Regions from separate parts of the Parageobacillus sp. VR-IP genome, predicted to be linked through region 1. Evidence: riboswitches for the same ligand, from Rfam matches in the RefSeq annotation. Region 1 holds a riboswitch; the other holds the start of a gene.
The links. Region 1 has a riboswitch for lysine ahead of HT574_RS01900 (amino acid permease). Riboswitches for the same ligand answer to the same signal wherever they lie in the genome.
Positions count from the first base shown of each region.

Region 2: it holds a riboswitch for lysine, as region 1 does, so the genes downstream of both, HT574_RS11755 (aspartate kinase) here and HT574_RS01900 (amino acid permease) in region 1, are expected to answer to the same signal.

Region 1 covers NZ_JABVYQ010000001.1:345,347-353,659, reverse strand. The annotation lists gene HT574_RS01905 (M3 family oligoendopeptidase) at 1-1,427, opposite strand, end outside; lysine riboswitch at 1,585-1,766, shown strand; gene HT574_RS01900 (amino acid permease) at 1,856-3,280, shown strand; gene HT574_RS01895 (S9 family peptidase) at 3,590-5,602, shown strand; gene HT574_RS01890 (PduL/EutD family phosphate acyltransferase) at 5,645-5,836, opposite strand; gene HT574_RS01885 (MarR family winged helix-turn-helix transcriptional regulator) at 5,863-6,306, opposite strand; gene HT574_RS01880 (ZIP family metal transporter) at 6,580-7,311, shown strand; gene HT574_RS01875 (1,2-dihydroxy-3-keto-5-methylthiopentene dioxygenase) at 7,510-8,052, opposite strand; gene HT574_RS01870 (methylthioribulose 1-phosphate dehydratase) at 8,083-8,313, opposite strand, start outside.
Region 2 covers NZ_JABVYQ010000004.1:222,813-231,125, forward strand. The annotation lists gene HT574_RS11730 (glycosyltransferase family 2 protein) at 1-463, shown strand, start outside; gene HT574_RS11735 (hypothetical protein) at 564-1,322, shown strand; gene HT574_RS11740 (FTR1 family iron permease) at 1,351-2,289, shown strand; gene HT574_RS11745 (nucleoporin-interacting protein) at 2,355-3,794, shown strand; gene uvrC (excinuclease ABC subunit UvrC) at 3,813-5,585, shown strand; lysine riboswitch at 5,655-5,835, shown strand; gene HT574_RS11755 (aspartate kinase) at 5,936-7,159, shown strand; gene HT574_RS11760 (YslB family protein) at 7,196-7,648, opposite strand; gene HT574_RS11765 (succinate dehydrogenase cytochrome b558 subunit) at 7,910-8,313, shown strand, end outside.

The sequences.
Region 1 (8,313 bases):
CGCTGCCAAAATCCGCCGCGTTCCAAATAAGCGTTGCCATCATAGTCTCTTGTCGGCATATATTTCCGTTCGATTGACCGCCATGCCTGCTTCCGTTCCGCCGGCGTCGCGTTCGGATTTTCGTATACGAAGTGCTGAAATTCATCCACTGCTACGCCATACGGCAAAAATAACAGTGCATCGCTTAAATGATAAAATTTATATTTTTCCGCATCTTCTTGGAAGAATAACTTCATCCACGGCCATGTGAAAAACTCCATGCTCATCGAATGAATTTCGCACGCCTCCAAGGTCGGCCAGTTATATTCCGGAATTTCGTAATGGCGGCTTTCGTAAACTTGAAACGCGTGCCCCGCTTCATGGGTAAGCACATCGATGTCTCCGGATGTGCCGGTAAAGTTCGAGAAAATAAACGGCGCTTTATAATTTTCGATATATGTACAATAGCCCCCGCTTGCTTTTCCTTTTTTCGCGATAAGGTCCATTAGTTCATGCTCGATCATATATCGGAAAAATTCGCCCGTTTCCGGCGACAGTTCTTCATACATCTTTTTCCCATTTTCAATAATCCAGCTTGCGTCCCCTTTTGGCGTTGGATTCCCTGTTGGAAAAACAAATGCTTCATCATAATATTTCAATTTCTCGACGCCAATGCGCTCCCGTTGCCGCTCGCGGAGCTTGACAGCAATCGGAACGATGTGCTTTTCGACTTGCTTGCGGAATTTCGCAACCATCTTGGCGTTATAATCCGTTCTACCTAAACGGGCATAGCCAAGTTCCACGAAGTTTTTAAATCCGAGCTTTTGCGCAATGGCGGTGCGCACTTTCACAAGCTGATCGTAAATCTCGTCAAACTTTTCTTCATGCTCTTGGAAAAACGCAAAGCGCGCTTCGCTTGCCCGTTTGCGCATCTCGCGGTCCGGTGATTCGACAAACGGCTGCAGCTGCGCTAACGTCCGCTCTTCTCCTTCAAAGAAAATTTTCGCCGACGCGACCAATTTCGTATATTCGCTCGTCAGCTTATTTTCCAGCTGCAGATCTTCCACCACGTCCGGAGAATATGTTTTTAATTCCGTCTCGGCGAGCGCAAACAATTGTTTCCCCCATTTTTCCTCGAGCTGTGAGCGGAACGGGGACGAAACAAGCACCCGGTAATAATCGTTCACAAGCCCTTTGACAATTGGCTCGACTTCATCGAAAAAGTCTTGTTCTTGTTTATAAAATTCATCGTTCGTATCAATCGTATGGCGGATATAACAAATGTTTGCCATCGTGCTGAAATGGTTGCGAAGCCGATTGATTTCCTGCATCGCCTCATTCTGTTTTTCCGCGCTGTTTGCCTTCTGAAACGATTGCAACGCTTGTTGAAACGATGCTTTTAACTTCTCCACATCTGGCCGTTCATAGCGAAACTCGGAAAATTTCAATGAAATCCCTTCCTTTTCTTTCAATTTCCTTATCTTAGTTTGTATTCCATCTTAGCACGGAAAATCCTTTTTTTCTATCGAGAAAGGCTGTTGACGGTTTTTGTCGAAAAACGTATAATAATAACGTCAATTGAATATTTTTTCTTCTCATCCACATCGATGAGATAGAGGTTGCAATGAACAAGAGTAGTAGAAACGAGACACATAGAATCGACGAGTTTCCACGTTAGGGCTCATGGCCAAAGTTTGTGGCGAACTCTGACGCCATAAGCCGTGCCTGTATCCGAACAAGGACAGGACTGTCATCGTTGTAACAAACGATAAGAAGTTGGATACGATGTCTCATGCACCCGTTAAAACTTTTGGGTGTATTTTTTTTGAAAAAAAACAAACTAAAGCAAATCAGCATCAGGAAGGAGCTATCAACTGTGCAACAGCAAAAACTCGGACTATGGTTATTAACGGCGCTTGTCGTTGGCAATATGGTTGGTTCAGGCATTTTCATGCTGCCGCGCTCGCTTGCGGAAGCGGCAAGCCCGCTCGGTGTTATTTTCGCATGGCTGTTAACGGGCGCAGGCGTCTTAATGACGGCGCTTGTCTTTGGCAACTTAGCGATCCGCAAGCCGGAATTAAACGGCGGGCCGCAAATTTATGCAAAAGAATTGTTTCCAAAAGGATCGAACATCTCGATTCTATCTGGCTTTATGTCCTCATGGGGATATTGGATCGGCAACTTCGCCGGCAACGTGGCGATTATTACGACATTCACCAGCTATTTATCGACGTTTTTCCCCATTTTAACAAGCAAACAAACGCTATTTGCCATCGGTTCGCTTGACGTAAAACTAGGAAACTTGCTCACCTTTGCCGTTTGCACGGCGCTGCTTTGGGGCATGCATTTCATCATTTTGCGCGGCATTGAAGATGCAGGAAAACTGAACTTTCTTGCTACGGCGGCAAAAGTGCTTGGATTTTCCCTATTTATCGTCATTGCTTTATTTGCGTTTGAAAAAAGCAACATCGGCTCGTTCGTTGCTCCGCGTTATGATGAAGCTGGCCATTCTATTGGTTTGTTAGGGCAAATTAATAACGCGGCGGTATCGACATTATGGGCGTTTATCGGCGTCGAATCAGCGATTGTTTTTGCATCGCGTGCGCGCAAACAAGCCGACGTCAAACGTGCGACAATCCTTGGCTTGTTGATTGCCCTTGCGATTTATATCGGCATTAGTGTGCTTGTCATGGGTGTATTGCCGCAAAAAGAACTCATTCAGTCGGAAAAACCGCTTGTTGACGCGATTGTTACGATTTTAGGCCCAAGCGGCGGCTACATTCTTGCGGGGCTCGGTTTAATCAGCTTGCTTGGCTCCACGCTTGGCTGGGTGCTGCTAAGTGCTGAAGTGCCATACCAGGCGGCAAAGCAAGGTTTGTTTATTCCAGCATTTTTAAAGGAAAATAAAAAGAGAGTGCCAAGCTTTTCTTTAGTTCTTTCGAATGGATTAGCACAAATCTTTATTTTTTCAACAGTTTCCAACTCGATGTCAGCGGCGTTTGACTTTGTCATTTACATCGCGACATTAGCGTATCTCGTCCCGTATTTTATCGCCTCTGTCTTCCAATTAAAGCTGACGCTGACTGGCGAAACGTACAAAGATGCGGCACGGGGCCGCATGATCGATGGGATCGTTGCCGTTCTGGCAACCATTTATTCCATCTGGGTCATCATCGCCGGCACCGCCGATATCAAAACGTTTATGCTTGGGGTTGCCCTGCTTTTAAGCGGCATCATCTTCTACCCGCAAGTGAAAAAAGCGGCGCAGCAAACAAAAGAAAAACAAAAAATGTCGGCATAACGAAAGCGAACGTCCGAAAGCCGCGGGCGTTCGCTTTTTATATTTTTCTCTTTTCTTCTCCATCAATCACTATTACCTCCGAATCTATCAGCCTTGTCACGCGGCATGAAATTTGTGCTTCAAATGTTTGCAGCCGCTCTTCTATGGAGCAATCGACCGGAAACACATCCTCTCGGCCTAATGCGGAAAGATTATTCGTCCGTTAGGTGGTTACCTTATCATACCATTATTTTGCCATGTTTTAGAAGGAAAAGTAGTTCGTTTATCGAAATACTATAGAGAAAATTTTTAAAAAAGGAAGTGTCTTCGATGACTGTACGGGACGCAAAGAAAAAACATCGCGGCATCACCTCAGAAGATTTGTTTCGCATCCGCTTTGTGAGAGACCCACAATTCTCCCCAGATGGCGAGAAAGTCATCTTTGTGCAAAAAACGATTGATGACGAACGGGAATATCGCTCCCACCTTTTTCTCCTGACATTAGCGGATGGCAAAGTGAGACAATGGACGTTTGGAAAAGTAAAAGACTCTTTTCCGCGTTGGTCCCCAAATGGAAAAATAATCGCGTTTCTTTCCAACCGCTCCGGCAAAACACAAATTTGGATTCTTCCGACAGACGGCGGGGAAGCGCGCCAGTTAACCGCATTAAAAAACGGAGTGCGCCACTACTGCTGGTCGCCGGATGGGCGGTTTCTCGTAGCACTCATTTCGCTTGGCAAGGAAGAAACGCCGGAAGAGCGCGAGGAGCAAAACAAAAAAGAGAAAGAAAAACACGAGCTGACACCGCTTGTCGTAGAGCGGCTGCAATATAAATCCGATACAGCAGGATTTCGCGATGATAAACAGGATTTGCTTGTCCGCATCGATGTAGAAGCAGGCAAGATTCAAGCTCTGACAGACGGCGATGACGAAATCAGTTCATTCGCCATCTCTCCTGACGGCAAAACAGTCGCATTTGTCGCCAATCGGAGCGATGAACCTGATTTTACGTTTGCGCGCGATATATTTCTTCTTGACATCGACAGCGGAAAAACAACAAAAATCACAGATGGAAACGGGTTTTTCACTTCGCTGTCCTGGTCTCCGGACGGAAAAACGCTCGCGGCGATTGGACATGAACTCGAATATTTAGGCGCTACGCTAAATCGAGTGTGGATTTTCGATCTCGCTGGTGGAAAAAAACGGCCGCTTACCGCCAATTGGGATGTCCATGTCGGTGATGCGATGGTAGGTGACATGCATTCCGATGCGCCAGGTCCTGGACTCATTTGGGATAAAGAAGGAAACGGTGTGTATTTTCTTGCTTCCGAACGAGGGCGCGTTAACCTTTATCATGTAGCGTTGGACGGAACCATTACACCATCTGTAGTCGGCGAATTCCATCTGTATGGATTAACGATTCACCCGCATCAACATATAGCGATTGCGGCAATTAGCGATCCAACACATATTGGTGACTTACATACTATTTCTCTTCATGATGGGAAACGAAACAAGCTGACAAATGTGAATAAGGAGTTGGAAGAAGAGATTATCCTTTCCAAACCGGAGACATTCACCTATCCATCCCGTGATGGCTGGACCATTCAGGGCTGGCTGATGAAGCCCCCTCATCTCGAACAAGGGCAAGAAGTGCCGCTCATCGTCGAAATTCACGGCGGTCCGCACGCAATGTACGGTTTTACTTTTTTCCATGAAATGCAGGTGCTTGCGGACAAAGGATATGCGGTGCTGTTTACGAATCCGCGCGGCAGCCATGGCTATGGGCAAACGTTTGTCAACGCGGTGCGCGGCGATTACGGCGGGATGGACTATGCAGATATTATGAGCGGCGTCGATTATGTGCTTGAGCATTTTGATTTTATCGATGAAACGCGCCTGGGCGTCACTGGCGGAAGCTATGGAGGATTTATGACCAACTGGATCGTCGGACATACGGACCGCTTTAAAGCAGCGGTAACGCAGCGCTCGATTTCAAACTGGCTCAGCTTCTATGGTGTGAGCGACATCGGTTATTTCTTCACAGAATGGGAAGTCGGCTGCAATGTGTGGGACGATCCGGAACGGCTTTGGCATCATTCTCCGCTGAAATACGTAAAAAACATTCAAACTCCGTTATTGATTCTCCATAGCGAAAAAGATTACCGCTGCCCGATCGAACAAGCTGAGCAGCTGTTTATCGCGCTGAAACATTTAAAGCGGGAAACGAAGCTCGTCCGCTTCCCGGAAGCAAACCATGATCTTTCCCGCAGCGGCCCTCCGGCGCTTCGCCTTGAGCGGCTCAATCATATTGTCGAGTGGTTTGAACAACATTTGACATAAAACAAGAGTCCCGTAACTGGGACTCTTTATGGCGATGAATATTTATGGAATTAACTCGACATAATCCCCTGTCTTCAGCCCTGCCGCATTCGCTTCATCTGTATCAATATGCATATCGAGCGCAAAGTTTCCACTGACGCGGACGATGACTTCATCAAAAATTAAGGCTCGCTTCCCTTGTGTTTTTACTTTTACCCAGATTTTTGAAAATAAGTGGCTGCTTATGGCAGCCACTTCCACTTATGTTAAACGATCGCAAATTATTCCCTTTTTGCTCCGTATCCCAACTTTTTCAATAACGAAATCGCCTGTTCCTTTTCTTCCGCAGTTAAGCCGGAAACGGTTTCGTGAATCGTCTGCGCATGCTCCGGAAAAACCTTTTCGATAAACGCTCTTCCCTTTTCCGTGATCGAAGCATACGTGACGCGACGGTCTCTCTCGCATGCTCTTCGTACAATCAACCCTTTGCTTTCGAGCTTATCGACCACATAGGTAATGCTTCCGCTCGCGAGCAAAATTTTCTCCCCGATTTGCTGCAGCGGCTGATCCCCTTTATGGTAAAGCAGCTCTAATACGGCAAACTCGGTTGGATTGACGCCGAACGATTGAATCGATTTATTCACTTGGTCATTAACAGACCGATAGGCTCTTGATAAAACGATAAACAATTTTAATGATTGTTTAATGTCCTTCTCCCTCGCCATTTGCAATCAAATCCTTTTGTCGCTAAATATTTATAAAGGCATGTCCCGTTGCTTTCCGCAAAACACCGTTTTCTTACTTGCATTATACTTTAACTATTTGATACGGCGCAAATGTTTTTTAAAGCAACATGGGCGGTATCATACTCGTAACTTGGTGACTTTTGTTTATTATATTAATGTATGAATATGTTCTGTTTATGGTTTGGGCGGTTATCACATTCGAGCGGAAAACGCATATGGTAAAAATACAGGAGGCACGGAAAGGGTGATTCGATGAAACAAGTATTAATCGGCAGTATATTGTCGGCGTTATCGACTGGGCTGGGAGCAGTACCGATTTTATTTTTGGCGAAATCGATTACCCACCGCTGGCGCGATATATTGCTGGCGTTTTCGGCAGGCATTATGACAGCGGCTTCGATGATGAGTTTAATCCCCGGAGCATTGCAGGCAGGAGGCTTTGCCGCCTTAACGGTTGGACTTTTTCTTGGCGTTCTTATTTTAACAGTTTTAGAAATGACCGTGCCGCATATCGATTTAGAGCATACGCAAAAAGAAATCCAGTTTGATGAAAAGGCGTTGCTGATTATCGCGGCGATTACGCTACATAACCTTCCCGAAGGATTGTCGGTCGGGGTCAGCTACGCCTCCAATGCAGCGGAGACTGGTAATTTAATTGCGCTGGCGATTGGCTTGCAAAACGCGCCGGAAGGATTTTTAGTCGCTCTTTTTTTGATTAACCAGCAAATCGGAAAATGGAAAGCGTTTATTATCGCCACGTTAACCGGTGCAGTGGAAATTGTCACTTCTTTGCTCGGCTTTTATTTAACCTCCATCTTTCACGGGCTGGTTCCGTATGGACTTGCCTTTGCCGCGGGGGCGATGCTGTTTATTATTTATAAAGAATTGATTCCGGAAAGCCACGGGGACGGACATGAGCGAACATCCACCTATTCGTTTATCATCGGCATATTATTTATGATTTTTTTAGTCGAATCGTTTTAGTCAACTACCCCTCCACTTAAAGCCTAGAGGCTTTTGAAGAGGGGGCTTGTAACTCCCCAGAAGTGCAATGCTTTACTCAAAAGAAAGGAGGAAGGCGCATTCCTTCCCCACTTACTCATTTCATTCATTAAAGTGGGGTCTCCTGCGCTAAAACGATGAAACACCCCCCTGTCTAAAGAAGACAGGGGGAGATCGCCATTACTGGCCTACCTCTTCTTTTTCTTCATACGGATGGGCGACCCAGCCGGACGGATCGATAAACAGGCGGACGGCGACGACTTGGCGGTCGTCCATTAAGGTGAAATAATGCGGGTTTCCTTCCGGCACGGAAATGACATCACCCGCTTCAAGTTCGACATCAAAATAACCCGTTTCACTGTCCCCTTTGATGATAAAAATGCCATGGCCAGCAGTAATAGCGCGCACTTCGTCTTCCGTATGAATGTGCACTTGTTCAAACTTTTTCAACAGTTCATCCAAATTCGGCGTCGCATCCGATAAGGCGACGATATCCCACGTTTTGTAGCCTCTTCTCGCCGCCAAATCTTCAATTTCTTCTTTAAACGTCGCCAAAATTTCCTCTTTTTCTTCGTCGGTCAATACATATTTGTCGCGCAAATGTTCCGGCAGTTTGTTAATGTCCCAATGCTCATACAACACGCCTTGTTTATTTAAAAAGCTGCGGACATTTTCATCCCCTTCAATCACTTCTCCCGTTTTTTTCACTTTGATTACTGCCATTGGAATTTCCCCCTCTATCAATTTTATGATTTAATCAACCGGCAGCACAGCGGTCTGCTTCAGCAGCAGCCACTTGACGTGCCAGCTGAACAAAAACTCCCACGCTTCTAAAAACTTCTTTGCCTCAAACGCATCCCGCCCCCAGACGGTAATGCCGTGATTGCGGATCAACACTGCGCCGGCATCCTCGTTGACATGCTTGGCGAATTCCTTAGCCAGCGTCGGAATGTGTGCGTAATTTGGAATAATCGGGATGCGGAT
Region 2 (8,313 bases), on a different contig from region 1:
GGAACAAATCCCGGAATTGCTCGCTCCGATTTTTGCGGGAGAAGCGGACTATACGATGGGCTCGCGCTTTCTTGGCACGATTCGCGGGATGAAATGGCATCGCCGTCTGGGCAATTACTTCTTTACGTTTCTGCAATCGCTTCTTCTGCGAACATGGATTTACGACGGGCAATCGGGGATGCGGGCTTTTTCGCGGCAAGCGATGGAACATGCGGAGATCATCCATGATTATAACTACGCCCAAGTACTTACTTTAAATTTAGTTCGCAAAGGGTTTCGCATCAAAGAAGTACCGATTCGCTATCAAGTGCGGACAACGGGACAGTCATTTATTAAATTTCGCGCGTATGTCACGGCTGTTCTTCCAGCAATTTGGAGGGAGATGCGGCGGCCGGTGAAAAAAGTAGCGATTGATGAAGACGCCCATCGCCTCCCAAGCATAGCGGACAAACAATGTTCGTAGCCCTTTCTTTTTCGCGAACAGGAAAGGGAATTTTTTTCATTAATATATTGACATAGAAGATGATAATCATTATCATTGGTGATGTAGGAGGAGATCGATAATGAGGCGATTTTTTTTATTTTTTTCTCTAGCGATGATATTCATTCTCAATAGTATTCCGATTTCTGCTTTTGCGTACTCCTATGGCGACCCAAATGAAGAAAAAGTGGCGGAAGTTTATAAACAAATGGCTGAAAAGTTAAACGAGCAGCCGCCAAACTTTACGGAGGCGCGCAAAATTTTCGAAACGGTAAAAGAAGAAATCGATATGCATATGGGAACGGAGCCTTCGCAAGCAGTGTTATCGGCGCTCGACAAAAAGGATAAAGAAGCAGTTTTGGAAACTATGGAAAAAATTCTTGTTTTAAATATCGCACGCCGGTTGGAAAATATCGAGAAAAATTTTGAGCAGTATGATACGAGCAAACGGCTATTAGCAAAGGCATTTGCTACATACGAAACGCTTTCCCCGATGGTGCAAGGCAAAGATGCAGCCCTTGATAAACGGTTAAGAGATGAATTCAATAAAGCGCTGCAGTCATTAGGAAACCCAGGATTGTTTGGTGTCGGCGAGAAGAAAGCGGATATTGAGCAATTTAAGAAAAGCAAGGAAACGATTTTAACGTCGTTGCAAAAGCAATTTGGATTGAAAAGTTTGAAAGTGGGACATTTTTCGGAAAGTGCAACGGAAAAGCCACAAGAAGTGCAGAAAAAAGAATGGACGGACTTATCCAAATTAAAAAACTGGATTCCGATTGCGATTCTTATTGTTGTGATTGCCGGGGTTGCCGTGTATTCATGGCGTCGCAAGCGGACATGACGGATAGAAACAAAGGGGGACACATGCGATGGAAGTTCAAGCGCTGTTAATTACGTTCCGTGAAGCACTCGAGGCGTTGCTGATTGTCGGAATTATTACGTCTTATTTAAAGCGAGTCGGCCATCAAGAATATACAAAGTACGTTTGGCTTGGGGCAGGATTGGCGATTTTAGCGAGCGTTGGGGTCGCAATTCTTTTCCAAGTCGTGTTTACTGGATTTGCCGCGATGGGAAGCGAAACGTACTTAAAGATCGGCATTATGTTTGTTTCGGCGATTTTGCTGACACAAATGGTCTTTTGGATGGCCGAGCATAGCCGCGATATGAAAAAAAGCGTTGAAGGAAAGATGGACCAATTTATTACGGCAGGCAATGTTATTGGAATGGTCATCCATTCGTTTTTAGTCGTTCTCCGCGAAGGTGTCGAAACGGTCTTTTTCTTTGCCGCGATTACCCATGGCAACATTGGTGCGGCGATGCAAGGATGGGGAGCGACGACAGGAATTGCGGTTGCGGCGGTTGTCAGCTACCTTTTCTTCAAAGGAACGATGCGCATCCCGCTAAAGACGTTCTTTAAAGTAACCGGAGCGTTCATCGTTTTGATTGCTGCGGGCCTGCTTGTCCAAGGCATTTCCATGCTTCAGGATTTAAATATCATCGGCAGCGTAATGCCTCACGTTTATGATTTAACATGGCTGCTTCCGGAACATCCGATTGATTATGAACATTATCTCCGCGATCACGGCGTCGCGCCTGTCTTTTCAGGAGAGGTCGGCGTGTTTTTAAAAGCGCTCTTCGGCTATTCGTCCATGCCGTCGCTGGAAGAAGTAATCGCTTATATTGGATATTTTGTCGTGATTTATTTATTAGTTGCGAACCGTAATACAAAGAAAAATGCAGAGAAAAATGCGGAGCAAACAAAAACAGTCGTTCAAGCGCTTGAACCAAAAAAGAAAAAGGTGATGTAAAAAGTGCAAGACATGATGTCTTGTGCTTTTTCTCATTTTATAAATGGTTAAAGGTAGGAAAGGCGATGAAACATTTTCTAGGAAATAATCGATTTTTGTCATATGTTAGTTTCGTTATATTAGCAAGTTTGTTCTTGCTAGAAATATATTATGCGAGCCCTTATGCGGCGACATGGGATCAGGTCGATTTTGCCTTGGCGTTAGACCGTTATGATTTATTGGCGATGCAGCCGCATTTTCCGGGATACCCGTATTTTATTCTTGGCGGCATGTTCGTTCATGCATTCGTTGACAATCCGGCGAAAGCGCTATCTATCTTTAATGTCGTTGCCATGTTTTCCGCAACCGTTCCAATCGTTCTGCTTGTAAAAAAATATCTCTCGACCGCGGCCGCGTTGTTCATTAGTGCTCTCATTCAGTCGGCCAGCTATGTTATGGTTATTGCTGCACAACCGATGTCGGACGGTGCGGCATTAGCAGCGCTATGGTGGTACTGGTGGTCCGTTGAGTGGGCAAGAGAGCGCGATAAATGGCAGCGGCAGCTTCTTCCGCTTGCTTTTTTTAGCCTATTAATGGGAATCCGCTTGTCGTATGCTCCATTTGCGGTGGCAATCTTGTTTTTATGGTACGAAGATTGGAAAAAACATCGCAGTGTCCGCCGAATCGTTTGCTTTTTGACAGCAGCTGCCTTTTTCCAATTTATTTGGATCACAGCGGTTGCGGCGACAGAAGGAAGTTTCCAATCCTTTTTCAAACTGGCTCTTTCATTTACAAGCGGCCATTTTGAGGAATGGGGAGGAACAGCGGCAAATGACGGGCAGCCGTTATGGGAACGAGTGATTCATTTTTTCTTTTATAATATTTTATGGACAGGGATAGCAAGCCAAAACGTTATCCTGCTTTTTTTGTATATGGTTGTATGGACAGCGATATGGCGGTCAAGGAAGTTCTTGTTTCCGCGCTGGCTTCTCGTTTCTGGATTTGTTTATTTTCTTTGGGCGTTATTTGCGCAAAATATTGAGAAACCGCGTCACATTCTCCCGCTTGTTCATCTTGTTTTGTTGTACGGATGGACCTGCTATGTCCGCCATCATCTGTCTATGTATCGATGGAGCATAGCGCTGGCTGTGTTAGCCGTGCAATTCGTAACGGGGACATGGCATCTGCGCGAACAAGCATTGCAGTTGCCAGCAACCTATCAGTTGGCGTATGATTTACGCGACAGCAGAGAAAATTTCGTCCTATATACATGGGAGGAAACGCGAGTATTGCAGTATCTTGATGTCGATTTTCCACACAAAGACGTATTGCACTTTTCATTTTTTTTACAAGACAAGGAGAACTATAGACATGTTAAAATTTATATGACCGATCATGTGGTCAAGGGCTTTCAAGCACAGGGGATTTCCCTTTCCCGCCATGTGCGGAAAGTGAAAATATATCGTTCCAGCACATTGGCAGATCCGGTGTACGGAAACATTACGTTGTATGAATGGATGAATTAATTTGATGGAGTGATTATGATGCATGATCACTTAAAAGAAAAATTAGCCATACTCCCGGAGCAGCCGGGATGTTATTTGATGAAAGATAAAAACGGTACGGTCATATACGTCGGTAAAGCAAAAGTGCTGAAAAACCGCGTGCGCTCGTATTTTACCGGCACGCATGATGGAAAAACGCAGCGGCTTGTCAATGAGATTGCCGATTTTGAATATATCGTCACTTCGTCCAACGCAGAGGCGCTTATTTTAGAGATGAATTTAATTAAAAAGTATGATCCGAAATATAACGTCATGCTGAAAGATGACAAAAGCTATCCGTTTATTAAAATTACGGCGGAAAAACATCCGCGCTTGCTCATTACGAGAAAAGTGAAAAAAGACGGCGGCAAATACTTCGGACCATATCCGAACGTGCAGGCGGCCAATGAGACGAAAAAGCTGTTAGACCGCCTCTATCCGCTGCGCAAATGCTCGACCATGCCGAACCGTGTTTGTTTATATTACCATATGGGGCAATGTCTTGCCCCATGTGTATATCCGGTGTCTGAACAACAAAATAAAGAGATGGTTGAGCAAATCGTTCGTTTCCTCAACGGCGGATATCAGGAAGTGAAAAAAGAATTGGCAGAGAAGATGATGAAAGCAGCGGAAGCGCTCGAATTTGAGCGGGCGAAAGAATACCGCGACCAAATTGCCCATATTGAAGCGACAATGGAAAAGCAGAAGATGACCTTGAATGACTTTATCGACCGCGATGTGTTCGGCTATGCGTATGACAAAGGCTGGATGTGCGTGCAAGTCTTTTTCATTCGCCAAGGGAAGCTGATCGAGCGCGATGTATCGATTTTCCCAATGTATCAAGATCCGGACGAAGAGCTGCTGACTTTTTTAGGACAGTTTTATACAAAGGCCAATCATTTAAAGCCAAAAGAGGTGATTTTGCCTGCCGAAGTCGATGGAGAGCTTGCCGGTCAGCTGCTAGAAGTCACGATTGTGCAGCCAAAAAAGGGAAAGAAAAAAGAATTGGTCGAGCTGGCCAGCAAAAATGCGGCAATTGCCTTGAAGGAAAAGTTTTATCTAATCGAGCGGGACGAAGAGCGGACAATCAAGGCGGTGGAAAACCTAGGAAAAATATTAGAAATACCTGTTCCCCACCGTATTGAAGCGTTTGACAATTCCAATATTTATGGAGCCGACCCGGTATCGGCGATGGTCGTATTCATTGATGGAAAGCCGGAGAAAAAAGAATACCGCAAATATAAAGTGAAAACGGTCGAAGGACCCGATGACTATGAATCGATGCGTGAAGTGGTGCGGAGGCGCTATACGCGCGTGCTAAAAGAAAAGCTTCCGCTTCCCGATTTGATTATTATTGACGGTGGGAAAGGACATTTGGCAGCGGTACGCGATGTGCTGGAAAATGAATTAGGTCTGGATATTCCGCTTGCCGGCCTCGCCAAGGATGAGAAGCATCGCACATCGGAGTTAATCATGGGGGATCCGCCGAAAATCGTGCCGCTTGAGAGAAACAGCCAAGAGTTTTATTTGCTGCAGCGCATTCAAGACGAGGTGCACCGGTTTGCGGTTACATTCCATCGGCAGACGCGGGAAAAAACGATGTTTCGCTCCGTGTTAGACGATATTCCTGGCGTTGGCGAAAAAAGAAAAAAAGCGCTATTCAAGCATTTCGGTTCATTGAAAAACATGAAAGAAGCAACGATCGAAGAGCTGCAGCAAGCGAACATTCCGCGCACGGTGGCTGAAAAAATTTATAAGAAATTACGAGAGTAGTATTGTCAATAGCATAAAAATTTGATATTATTGCTCTAAATTGCATATTCATGCACTTCCGATCGCTGAAGTGAAGATAGAGGTGCGAACTTCAAGAGTACACATTCGGAGGAAAATGAGTTCCGATGATGAGTGTGGAAAGGGGAGCGTCGCCGAAGTGGGAAAAGTCTCATTGCTTTTTCCGCTGGTCCTGCGTTTAAGAAATGTAGGACTGTCAAGATGTTATTCATCTTGGAGAGCTATCTCACTGTGCGAGGCGAATTCGCTTGTTTCCGTTTTCGTGATGCACAGCAATGAGATTTCTCTCATTGCTTTTTTTATTTTATAAACAGGCAAAAGGGTGAGGTGAAATGGGAATTATTGTACAAAAATTTGGCGGAACATCCGTCGGTTCGATCGAAAGAATTCGACACGTGGCCACTCGGGTGATAGAGGAGGTAGACAAGGGGAATCAAGTTGTCGTTGTTGTTTCCGCAATGGGCAAGACAACGGATGAACTTGTTGATTTGGCAAAACAAATTTCCTTACAGCCAAGCAAGCGGGAAATGGATATGCTCCTTTCGACAGGGGAACAAGTAAGCATAGCCCTGCTCGCCATGGCATTGCAGGAAAAGGGATATAAAGCCATTTCCTTAACGGGATGGCAGGCGGGGATCACAACGGAAGAAATGCACGGCAATGCCCGCATTATGAACATGGATACAACGAGAATCCGCCGTTATCTTGATGAAGGGGCAATTGTGATCGTTGCCGGGTTTCAAGGCGTGACGGAAACAGGGGAGATCACCACGCTCGGCCGCGGCGGTTCCGATACGACAGCGGTGGCGCTGGCGGCAACGTTAAAAGCAGATAAGTGCGATATTTATACGGATGTAACCGGCGTGTTTACGACCGACCCGCGCTATGTAAAGACAGCAAGAAAAATAAAAGAGATTTCCTATGATGAAATGCTTGAGCTAGCCAATTTAGGAGCGGGGGTGCTGCACCCGCGCGCAGTGGAATTTGCGAAAAACTATGAAGTGCTGCTTGAGGTGCGCTCAAGCATGGAAAAAGAAAACGGCACAATCGTGAGGGGGGAAGTTTCGATGGAACAGCATTTAATCGTACGCGGCATCGCTTTTGAAGATCAAGTAACGAGAGTGACAGTGTCTGGAATCAAAAACAGTTTATATGCATTGCCGACTATTTTTACGGCGCTCGCACAGCGCGGCATTAATGTGGACATTATTATTCAAAGCGCGGGGAATGCGGACACTACGTCTGTTTCTTTTTCGATCCGTACGGAGGATTTGCCGGAAACGCTTCAAGTATTGCAATCGCTTGAAGAGGCAAACGTGCAATATGAGAGCGGCTTGGCGAAAGTGTCGATCGTTGGCTCTGGCATGATTTCAAACCCGGGGGTGGCGGCGCGCATGTTTGAAGTGCTGGCAGGCGAGAACATTGAAATCAAAATGGTCAGCACGTCAGAAATTAAAATTTCTACTGTCATTGATGAGAAAAGCATGGTTCGAGCAGTCGAAGCGCTCCATGAAGCGTTTGGACTTGCCGAAGAAGCGGCGGCAGTGCGCGCATAAAACGAAAGAAGCCTGCACCGGACAGGCTTCTTTCTATTATTCTATCTTCTGTTTGCGGTCCCATTTAATGATAATGAGTGCTTTATTTTCCCGCCTTTTTTGTTGTTCAAATGCTTCGGTGACGAGGCGCTTTTGTTGTTCGATTTGCTGGGCGAGAAATCCCGCTTCGAGCTGGAAGGTGCAATGCTCATGAAGGGTAAACCGCGCAACAATAATGTCGCCGGACAGTTCCACGTGAAGTTCGTCTTTGTGCTCTTCAACAATGGACAGTGTCCCCCAGCCAGCTTTTTCAAAAAAAGTAATGATATCGGATACTGTTTCGAGCGGGTAGCGGCGCGCTAAACTTTTTCCAGCCCAGTACAAAATGTTGGCCGTTTCTTTTCCCAGCAATTCCGGAAGGACAATTTGCCGGAGAAGTTCCGCGCCGAATGCGGAAATAGAGATGTCTCCTAATGACTTGTATTGTTCTTCTAGTGTTGGCAGTTTCACATGATTCCCCTCTTTCTATCCATTCATCATTATAGCGAAATAGTGGGGGACGTGCATTATCTTTCTTTCTATTTTTCTCTATCGTTTTCGTATACAAATGTTTGAACATTTTATGACTTTGTTTTCTTGACGCTTGTACAATGTGGGGGTACAATGAATGTGACACAATGATTATTGGAAATGGAAGCCGTTACATTTCACTCATTGTGGATGGGGAGCACATGATTTTTTCACTGTTTATTTATTAAAGGGGGTTTACATATGGCAGGAAATCGCGAATTTTATTACCGTCGGCTCCATTCACTGTTAGGAGTCATTCCAGTAGGGATCTTTTTAGTACAACATTTAGTCGTAAACCATTTTGCGACAAGAGGCCCTGAGGCGTTTAACCGGGCGGCTTCTTTTATGGAGAATCTACCGTTTCGTTATTTTTTAGAAATATTCGTCATTTTTCTTCCACTGCTGTTCCATGCCATTTATGGTCTTTATATCGCTTTTACGGCGAAATTTAATGTCGGGAATTACGGATATTTCCGTAACTGGATGTTTATGCTGCAGCGGATTACGGGAGTTATCACGTTAATTTTTGTGACATGGCATGTGTATGAAACTCGTGTTCAAGCCGCGTTTGGAGCGGAAGTAAACTATGAAATGATGGCCAATAT